DNA from 3 places in the Mesorhizobium salmacidum genome. Region 3 is predicted to be linked to each of the others. Evidence: predicted binding sites of a transcription regulator. Region 3 holds the regulator's gene; each other region holds the start of a gene.

Region 1 (3,274 bases), on a different contig from region 3:
GACAAGATGCCTTTTGAACCGAGCATGTATTATTACGACCTGAAGGAATTTGCCCGCTATTTCGATCCGTCATTGCTCATCGACCTGAAGTTCGGCGACGTCAAAGGCGTGCCCAAGCTGCCGACGCTCGTCAAGGATCGGCCGATCAGCGTCGACAACGGCAACGCTGTCGTTATGAAGTTCAACAAGTTTCGCCACTTCCACATGCCTGTCGACACCGTCGCCTTCGCCGACAAACGCCCGGTCGTGGTCTGGCGCGGCGACCTCAACAATCCGATCAGGACACGGTTCCTGGATGTCGCGCGCGGCTTGCCGTTCTGCGACGTCGGTTCGCACAAGCGCAGTGCACCGGCTGAGTACAGCAAGCCTTTCCTCAGCATCAGCCAGCATCTGCGCTATCGCTACATCGTCTCGTTGGAGGGCAATGACGTGGCGACCAATCTCAAATGGATCATGAATTCCAACTCGCTCTGTCTGATGCCGCCGCCGACCTACGAAACATGGTTTGGCGAGAGCCAGCTCGAGGCCGGTGTCCACTATGCGCCGCTCGACCCGGACTTCTCCGATCTTCGTGAAAAAGTAGATTATTTCGAGCAGCATCCGGCCGCGGCGGAGCGCATCATCGCCGCGGCCAATGCCTATTGCCGCAAATTTTCCAATGAACGGGACGAGCAGGCGATCTCCCTCCTCGTCCTCTACAAATATTTCGTGCTCAGCGGCCAGATCGAACCCGATCCCGAGCTCTGGCGGTTCATCGGGACCTAGCTCTTGTGCTCGGCCCGACGCCGCTGATCAGATGTCGCTGCGGTCGAGAACCATGTCGGCGGGGCCGAAGCGATCCTTCGCCGTCAGTTGCTGGTGCCAGTAGGGGTAGAGCAGGGGCGGTCGGCTGACGGCGTCGAGGCGCTGGCGTTCCTCGGTGCCGAGCTCCAGGGCGGCGGCCGCGAGATTGTCCTTCAGCTGGACGTCGTTGCGGGCGCCGATCACCAGCGACGAGACGGCAGGGCGGCCGAGCAGCCAGGCAAGCGCCACCTGCGCCGCCGACACACCACGATCCTTGCCGATGTCGACCAGCACATCGACGATCCGCCACAGCCGGTCCGCGTCGCGGATCGGCGGCTCGGACCAGCCGGCGAGCTGGCGGGCGGTCGGGCTGTCGCGGCGGTATTTGCCCGACAGCAGGCCGCCGGCGAGCGGGCTCCAGACCAGCACGCCCAGCCCCTGGTCGACCGAGATCGGCAGCAGCTCGTACTCGGCCTCGCGCGCTTCCAGCGTGTAGTGGATCTGCTGGGTGACGAAGCGTTGCTGGTGACGGCTGTCGCTGATGGAAAGCGCCTTCATCACCTGCCAGCCGGAATAGTTGGAGCAGCCGATGTAGCGCACCTTGCCCTGGCTGACCAAAGTGTCGAGCGCGGCAACGGTTTCCTCGAGCGGGGTGAGGCCGTCCCACTGGTGGACGAAATAGATGTCGATGACATCGGTCTTCAACCGCTTCAGGCTTCTCTCGCATTCGCGGATCAGATGGTGGCGCGACAGGCCTTCGTCGTTCGGGCCCTTGCCGATCCGCATCCGCGCCTTGGACGCGATCAGCACATCGTTCTTGCGCTTGCCGCCGAGCGCTTCGCCTAAGATCTCTTCAGACAGGCCGTTCGAATAGACATTTGCGGTGTCGATGAGGTTGATGCCGGCGTCGATGCACATGTCGATCATCCGCTTGGCTTCGGCGAGATCGCTGTTGCCGACCGCGGCGAAGGGCCCGGCGCCGCCGAAGGTCATGGTGCCAAGCGTCAGTGTCGAAACCTTCAGGCCCGAACGGCCAAGGGTGCGGTATTCCATGTCAGATCCTCACGATTTCGTTGAAGAGGCGTGCCGCCAAGGGGCAGGCCTGGAACGCGACCGCGGATTTGTAGGACAATTCGGCCGGCTTGTCGCCGCAGAATGAGTTGGATCGATCACACATCGCCGAATCCGCCGTGGCGGCAATTGCGCCCGGGCTGCAATAAAACCGTCACCGCCGGCCTATATTGAAGTCGGCTCAGGTGTTTCCATTCCAGGCCACCGGCCAGCAATTTGGGGGCGCCCAGTGGTAACCGACAGGGCTTGCAAGCGGAGCAGCTGATATGACCGAGCTAAAACAGAATTCCCCTGCCAAGGACTGGCTCGAAGCCGAACTCGCCGACACGCTCGACGAAGATTATGAGCTCGAAATGTCGGAGCCGGCGCTGTCGATGGAGATCGCCAAGATCTACAAGAACTCGCATCCGCCTTCGATCGATCGCATGCAATATTTTCGCGACCTGATCAGCTTGCAGTCCGAATTGATCAAGCTGCAATCTTGGGTCGCCTATCACAAGAAGAAACTGGTGGTGATTTTCGAAGGCCGCGATTCCGCCGGCAAGGGCGGCGTCATCAAGCGCATCACCCAGCGGCTCAATCCGCGCATCTGCCGCGTCGTGGCGCTTCCGGCGCCGACCGAACGCGAGAAGTCGCAATGGTATTTCCAGCGCTATGTCCCGCATTTGCCGGCAGGCGGCGAGATCGTGTTGCTCGACCGCTCCTGGTACAACCGCTCCGGCGTCGAACGGGTAATGGGTTTTGCCAATCCCGAGCAGGTGGAGGAGTTCTTCCATGACGTGCCGGAGTTCGAGCGCATGCTGGTGCGCTCGGGCATCACCGTGGTCAAATACTGGTTCTCGATCACCGACGAAGAACAGCAGATGCGCTTCCTGATGCGCATCCATGATCCGATGAAGCAGTGGAAGCTGTCGCCGATGGACCTGCAGTCACGTGTGCGCTGGGAACAGTACACCAAGGCCAAGGAGGAGACTTTCGCCCGCACCAACATCCCCGAAGCGCCCTGGTTCATCGTCGAGGGCAACGACAAGAAGCGCGCGCGCCTGAACTGCATCGATCATCTGCTGAAGCAGCTGCCGTACGAAGACGTGCCGCACGAGGAGATCACGCTGCCGGAGCGCGTCTTCAACCCCGAATACGAACGCCAGGTCCTGCCGCGCGAACTTTACGTGCCGGAGAAATATTGAGAAACCTTTCCTTCTCCCCGTTTCACGGGGAGAAGGTGCCCGAAGGGCGGATGAGAGGGGCGCAGGGCTAACTGGTTAGACCGCCATTCGCAGGACTACGCCAGCATCATCTTCGTTCGGCAGCACCGCCCTCATTGTCCTGCCGGACCTTTCTCCTGGTACGGTGACGGGGAGAAAGGAGCTGCGCCAAAGCGCTCGGCCTAAGCCCTGTTGATGACCACGTGTGTGGCAAG
Region 2 (3,274 bases), on a different contig from region 3:
GCAGATCCTTGTAGGTCGCCGAGACGCGCCGTTCGACCAGCATCGCGCTGGTGTCGATCGGGCTGGTGTAACCGAAGCGCGGCAACGTCGTGCGATAGGCGCGCACCAGAAAGATCGCCTCGATCATGTCGCCGCGCGCCTGGGCGATGGCGAGTGCCGCCAGCTCACGGTCATAGAGCGAGCCTTCGCTCATCACCCTGTCGACGCCGAGCGCCAGCTGTTCGACGATCTGGTCGAGGCGCAGCGCCGGCACCGAGCGGTCGCCACGCCGGCGGTCGGCAAGCAGGCTGTGAGCGTTGGCAATTGCGGCTTCGCCACCTTTTACCGCGACATACATCTTCAAGCCTCCATCGTCTTGATGCGCGTCGTGCGCGGCAGGCAGGCTATGCCGTCCGATGTGGCGAGGACGATGTCGACGCCGCGCGGAAAGCGCTTGTTGTTTTGCTTCCACTGCTCGACGAAGTGACGCGGCATCTGCGCCGGCGCGATCGTGGCGCTGGTTTCGATGCCAGGGCCTTCGAGCAACAGCGGGGACCCTGAAGCGAGGTCCCCGACCTGCAGGATCAGCGTCGTCGATCGGTCGGGATAATCCTGCGTGCCCTGCGAAAAACCGTCGAGCGCCATCATCTCGGCCGGTGTGGCAATGAACGCGAAATGCGCGTCGGCCGGCGTGTTGGCCAGCGGCGCACCGGTGTGGAAGCCAAGCCAGGAGCCGATCGCCGCGGAGGCATGCAGGGCCGGGTCGAGCCAGAGCGGCGTGTCGTTGTCGCACAACGCCAGGGCTATAGCGCCTGACGTTGCCGAAAGCGGCGCCGGCGGGCGGGCCAGGGCGGGCAAGGGCTGGATGCTGCCTGGCCGCGCCATGGCATCCATGACGGCCCGAAACACGGTCTGGGCGTTGAAGACCGGATCGGCGAAACCGCCTTCGATCGATTGTGCCGCGATATCCATCAATCTTCTCCGCGAACCATGGTGAAGAAATCCACTTTCGTCGCCGCCGTCTCGGCGCGGCGTTTTTCGTGGGCAGCGGTCAGAGCCGAGCGCAAGGGCGCAATGAGCCTGGTCTCGACCTCGGTGCGGCGGGCAGGGTCCTGCCAGAGCGCGTCGGCGATGGCTGCCAGCTTCGCCTTCTGCTTGTCGCGGCCAAGCGCGTAGCAATGGCCGACCTGCCCGGATGGCAGCCGGACGGTGGCACGCGTGATGGTCGCCTCGCCGACATTGAAGGGCGCGCCGCCGCCGCCGATGCGGCCACGCAGCGTGACCAGGCCGGTCTCGGGGCCGCGCAGCAGCTCGGCTTGCGAAGGCAGGCCGGCCTCGTTCCAGAGCCGCACGATGTCGTCGCCGCTCGATTGCGCCAAGGTGGCCATGGCGGCCTTGCGCTCGGCCTGGTCGCGGGCTTCCTGTCCTCGCATCGCCAACTTTCCTCTTCATTAAATTTGTCTATTGATATAGACAACTATACAAATTATACATATTACCTAGCGCGAGTCCATGACGGGTGCGTGACAGGCCGGGAGGCAAAAACATGACCGGGCAAGCGGCCGATACCATCGAGCGGCGCAGTGGTGTCTCACTTTGGCGCCAGATCGCCGACAGGATCCTGCAAGCGATTGCCATTGGCGATTTAGCCGAAAATGCCGCGCTGCCGCCCGAGGTCGCGCTGGCGGAGCGTTATGGCGTCAACCGTCACACCGTGCGCAGCGCCATATCGGCCCTCGTACAGGAGGGCGTATTGCGGGCCGAACAGGGGCGCGGCACGTTCGTCTTGTCGCGCAAGCGGCTGTCCTATCCGATCGGCGCGCGCACGCGCTTCTCTGCGGGGCTCCAGGGGCAGACCTCGGAACGGCACATCGTGCTGCTTGCTTTCTCGGTCGAGCCTGCCAGCCAGCGCGTTGCCGAGGGGCTTGGCCTTGCCCGGGGTGCCGAGGTAATCCGGCTGGAAACGCGCGGCGAGGCCGACGGACGGCCGGTGTCGCGCGCTGCCGCATGGTTCGAGGCGAAGCGCTTTGCCGGCATCGACAAGGCGATGGCGCAAACCGGTTCGATCACCGCGTCGCTCGCTCGTTTCGGTATCGACGACTATCTCAGGCAATCGACCGTGCTGTCCGCGCGCCATGCGGATGCCGCCGATCTCGCCGATCTCGATCTGCAGCCGGGCGCCATCGTGCTGGTGACAGTGGCGGTCAACGTCACGCCCGACGGCCAGCCAATCCAGTTTTCCGAATCGCGTTTTCCGGCCGAGCGAGTGGAGCTGAAGCTCTCGGCGCTGTAACGCGCTGGCTATCCGATCTCGATCACGGCCTTGATCAGGCCCGACTTTTCGTGCGCCCAGCGTGCGAGATCCCCTGGCGTATCGGCCAGCGTGGTGCGGTGGGTGACGAGCTTGGTCAACGGCACGGCACCATTGCGGATCGAGGCGGCGACATGATCGAAGTCGGCGCGCAACGCATTGCGGCTGCCTGCCAATGTCATTTCGCGCTTGTGGAATTCAGGATCGGAAAAGCCGATATCGTCCTTGACGACGCTGACCAGCACCAGCGTGCCGCCATGCGCGACGTGGGCGAAGGCCGATTGCACCGACCGGGTGTTGCCGGTGGCGTCGAAGACCACGTCGAAGCCTTCGCCGTCGGTCGCATCACGCACCAGATCGGACACGGGTCCTTGCGAGCCGTCGAGAATCGAAAAGCCGAGCTCACTCGCCGCGAAGACCAGTCTTTCGGTGCTCATGTCGAGAAGTGTCACCTCGAGTCCGGCAATGCGTGCGAAGATGGCGGTGCCAAGCCCAATCGGGCCGGCGCCGATGACCAGCGTGCGTGCGCCGGGCTCGGAACGCGCGCGGCGCACGGCATGCGCCCCAATGGCCAGGAATTCGACGGCGGCGGCGTCGGCGAGCGACAGCCCGTTTGTGGGATAGAGATTCTCAGCCGGCACCAGGATCTGTTCGCACATGGCGCCGTCACGATGCACGCCGAGCACTTCGATCCTGACACAGCAATTTGGTTTGCCATGCCGGCAGGCGATGCATTTGCCGCAGGAAAGATACGGGTTGATGATGACCGGTTCGCCGACCGCAAGCCCGACTCCTTCGCCGACTTCGACGACGATGCCAGACACCTCATGGCCCATGATGCGGGGGTAGGCGAGGAACGGGTGCTTGCCCTCGAAGATATGATAGTCAGTGCCGCAGATGCCGACATGGCTGACCGCCACCAATGCCCAGCCGGGAGGCGGCTGGGAGGGTGCGGGACGGTCTTCCAGAATGAGTTCGCCGGGC
Region 3 (3,274 bases):
ATGGTGATTGCAGCCGTGCGTCAGGGTGGTCAGCCCTCGCGCACCGAGATCGCCGCCACCACCGGCCTCAGCCACTCGACCATCTCGGCAATATCAGCCGACCTGATCGGCGAGGGTATCCTGACCGAAGGCAAGCCGAACGAGGCTGGTTCATTGAAACGCGGCCGGCCGCAGGTCGGTCTTGGCCTCAACCCCGAGGCCGCGGCTGTGATGACCGTGGTGCTGTCGCTGAATTTCCTGTCCGTCGCCGTCATCGATTATTCCGGCCAGGTGGTCGCCGAGGAACAGCGCCGGCTGGACACGCTGACCATGTCGCGCGAGGCGCTGATCGGCGAATGCACGGCAATAGTGCGGCGGCGCCTCGAGGACCCCGATCTCGACGTCCGCAGTATTGCCCGCATCGCGCTGGCGATCCAGGGCATCACCGACACCGAAGCGCGTGCGATGCTGTGGTCGCCGATCACGCCGCAGACGGACATTCCCTTCGCCGACATACTTGAAGCCGAGTTCGGCATCCCCGCCACCATGGAGAACGACTGCAACATGATGGCGGTGGCGCTGCGCTGGCGCGACCCCGAACGCTACCGCGACGACTTCATCGCCATCCTGCTCTCGCACGGCATCGGCATGGGCCTGGTGCTGAAGGGCGAGCTGTTCACCGGCACGCATTCATCGGGAGGCGAGTTCGGCCACATGATCCATCGCCCGGGAGGCGCGCTCTGCCGCTGCGGACGGCGCGGCTGCGTCGAGGCCTATGCCGGCAACTACGCCATCTGGCGCAACGCCAGGCAGCTTGGCGAGGACGCCGAACCGGTCGCAGATGTCAGCGATGCGCAGATGCGGACACTCGCCGCGACGGCAAGGGAGAAAGACGGACCGGAGCGCGAAGCCTATCGCAAGGCCGGCGAGGCGCTGGGCTATGGACTGGGCAGCCTGTTCGCGCTGATCGATCCCGCACCCGTCGCCATGGTCGGCGTCAGCGCCGCCGCCTTCGACCTGATCGAGCCGGCCTTGCGCGAGGCCATCGCCCAGACCGCCGGCGGCCAGCATTCGGAATCGATTTCCTTCGACACCGAGCCGAACGAGCTGCCGCTCATCCGCGAAGGTTGCGCCATGCGCGCATTGACCTTCGTCGACCAGGAGATTTTCGCGCCGGGCGTGCTGGCGAGGCCCGGCGTTTCGGGCAAGAATGTAGCCTGATTTCAGTCTTCGCGGATCGCGTAGCCCGCGCCGCGAATGGTGCGGATCACGTCCGGCATGCGGCCGTTGTTGACCGCCTTGCGCAGCCGGCCGACATGCACGTCCACGGTGCGTTCATCGATGTAGATCGTCTCGCCCCAGACATTGTCGAGCAACTGGCTGCGCGAGAACACGCGGCCGGGATGGCGCATCATGAATTCCAGCAGGCGGAACTCGGTCGGTCCGAGCCGGATCTCGCTCTTCTTGCGATAGACCCGGTGCGATTCCCGGTCGAGCACGATGTCGCCGACCTTGAGCACGCTGGACAGCACTTCCGGCTTGGCGCGGCGCAGCAGCGCCTTGACCCGGGCCATGAATTCCGGTGTCGAGAACGGCTTGACCAGATAGTCGTCGGCACCGGTCGAGAGGCCGCGCACACGGTCGCTCTCCTCGCCGCGCGCCGTCAGCATGATGATCGGCAGCCTCTCGGTCTCGGGCCGCATTCGCAGGCGCCGACAGAGTTCGATGCCGGAAACCGCCGGCACCATCCAGTCGAGCACCAGGAGGTCGGGCACGTTCTCCTGGAGGCGGATCTCGGCTTCGTCGCCGCGTGTCACCACCTCGACCTGGTAGCCTTCCGATTCCAGATTGTAGCGGAGGAGCACGCCGAGCGGCTCCTCGTCCTCCACCACCATGATGCGTGGCGCGATCATCGATTGATCATCCCTGCCGTCAAGCCGCCGGCACCGACATCGCCGTCTCGTCCTGCTTCGGACGGTTGGCGGGCAGTTGCGTGCCGGTCAGCACATAATATGCATTCTCGGCAATGTTGGTCACGTGGTCGCCGATGCGTTCGAGATTCTTGGCGCAGAACAAAAGATGCGTGCAAGCCGTGATGTTGCGCGGATCTTCCATCATGTAGGTCAGGAGTTCGCGGAACACCGATGTGTATTTGACATCGATGCGTTCGTCGTCATTCCTGAGCTTGGCGAGTGCGGCGGCATCGCCGGCCGCATATTCCTCGACCACGCCCTGCACCTGGATCAGCACCAGCTGCGCCATGGAGTCGATCGAATGCGACAGGTCGCGCGGCGTGGCGGAGAGGCCGACGGAGCCGACGCGCTTGGCGATGTTCTTGGCAAGGTCGCCGATGCGCTCGAGATCGCCCGCCATCCGGATCGAGCCGACGACATGACGCAGATCGTCGGCCATCGGCTGACGCTTGGCGATGAGGGTGATGGCGCGGTCGTCGAGTTCGCGCTGGCGCGCGTCCATGATGGCGTCGTCGGAGACGACGCGCTGTGCCAGCGCGTTGTCGGAATTCAGCAGCGCCTTGGTGGCGCCGCCGACCATCGTGCCGGCGAGATCGCCCATGTCACTGATCAGCCTGCTGATCTGTCCGAGATCCTCGTCGAAGGCTGCGACTGTATGTTCGGCCATGATCCTGGTCCTCGTATGCGTGATATCAGCCGAAGCGGCCGGTGATGTAGTCCTGCGTGCGCTTCTCGCGAGGCGACGTGAAGATCTTCTCGGTCTTGTCGAATTCGACCAGTTCGCCCAGATACATGAAAGCCGTCTGGCGTGACACGCGCGCCGCCTGCTGCATATTGTGGGTGACGATGACGATCGTGTAGTCGGCCTGCAACTCGTCGATCAGTTCCTCGATCTTGGCGGTCGACAGCGGATCGAGCGCCGAGGCCGGCTCGTCGAGCAGGATGACCTCCGGCTTCACCGCCACGGTGCGGGCGATGCAAAGACGCTGCTGCTGGCCGCCCGACAGGCTGAGGCCGCTGGCGTTCAGCTTGTCCTTGACCTCGGTCCACAATGCGGCGCGCTTCAGCGCCTGCTCGACACGGCCGTCCATCTCGGCCTTGCTGATCTTCTCATAGAGCCTGACGCCGAAAGCGATGTTCTCATAGATCGACATCGGGAACGGCGTCGGCTTCTGGAACACCATGCCGACCTTGGTCCGCAGCAGGTTGAGATCCTGCGAACGATCGAGAACGTTCTGGCCGTCGAGCAGCACCTGGCCCTCGGCGGTTTGCTTGGGGTAGAGTTCGTAGATGCGGTTGAAGACGCGCAGCAGCGTCGACTT

Evidence for each region. The regulator PhoB, encoded in region 3, activates phosphate uptake and scavenging genes when phosphate is short. The targets are predictions, from matches to a motif close to TGTCATNNANCTGTCAT.
Region 1: a site for PhoB is predicted at 1,996-2,012, ahead of ppk2 (polyphosphate kinase 2). Genes of this name have one in related genera too.
Region 2: a site for PhoB is predicted at 1,492-1,508, ahead of phnF (phosphonate metabolism transcriptional regulator PhnF). Genes of this name have one in related genera too.

What each region holds. Positions count from the first base shown of each region.
Region 1 covers NZ_JAPYKS010000013.1:144,536-147,809, forward strand. The annotation lists gene O7A60_RS18885 (glycosyl transferase family 90) at 1-765, shown strand, start outside; gene O7A60_RS18890 (aldo/keto reductase) at 793-1,836, opposite strand; gene ppk2 (polyphosphate kinase 2) at 2,121-3,041, shown strand; gene O7A60_RS18900 (dihydrofolate reductase family protein) at 3,242-3,274, opposite strand, start outside.
Region 2 covers NZ_JAPYKS010000003.1:184,144-187,417, forward strand. The annotation lists gene O7A60_RS05450 (carbon-phosphorus lyase complex subunit) at 1-337, opposite strand, end outside; gene phnH (phosphonate C-P lyase system protein PhnH) at 340-951, opposite strand; gene phnG (phosphonate C-P lyase system protein PhnG) at 951-1,412, opposite strand; gene phnF (phosphonate metabolism transcriptional regulator PhnF) at 1,526-2,272, shown strand; gene O7A60_RS05470 (zinc-binding alcohol dehydrogenase family protein) at 2,281-3,274, opposite strand, start outside.
Region 3 covers NZ_JAPYKS010000004.1:301,832-305,105, reverse strand. The annotation lists gene O7A60_RS07890 (ROK family protein) at 1-1,200, shown strand, start outside; gene phoB (phosphate regulon transcriptional regulator PhoB) at 1,203-1,892, opposite strand; gene phoU (phosphate signaling complex protein PhoU) at 1,912-2,619, opposite strand; gene pstB (phosphate ABC transporter ATP-binding protein PstB) at 2,645-3,274, opposite strand, start outside.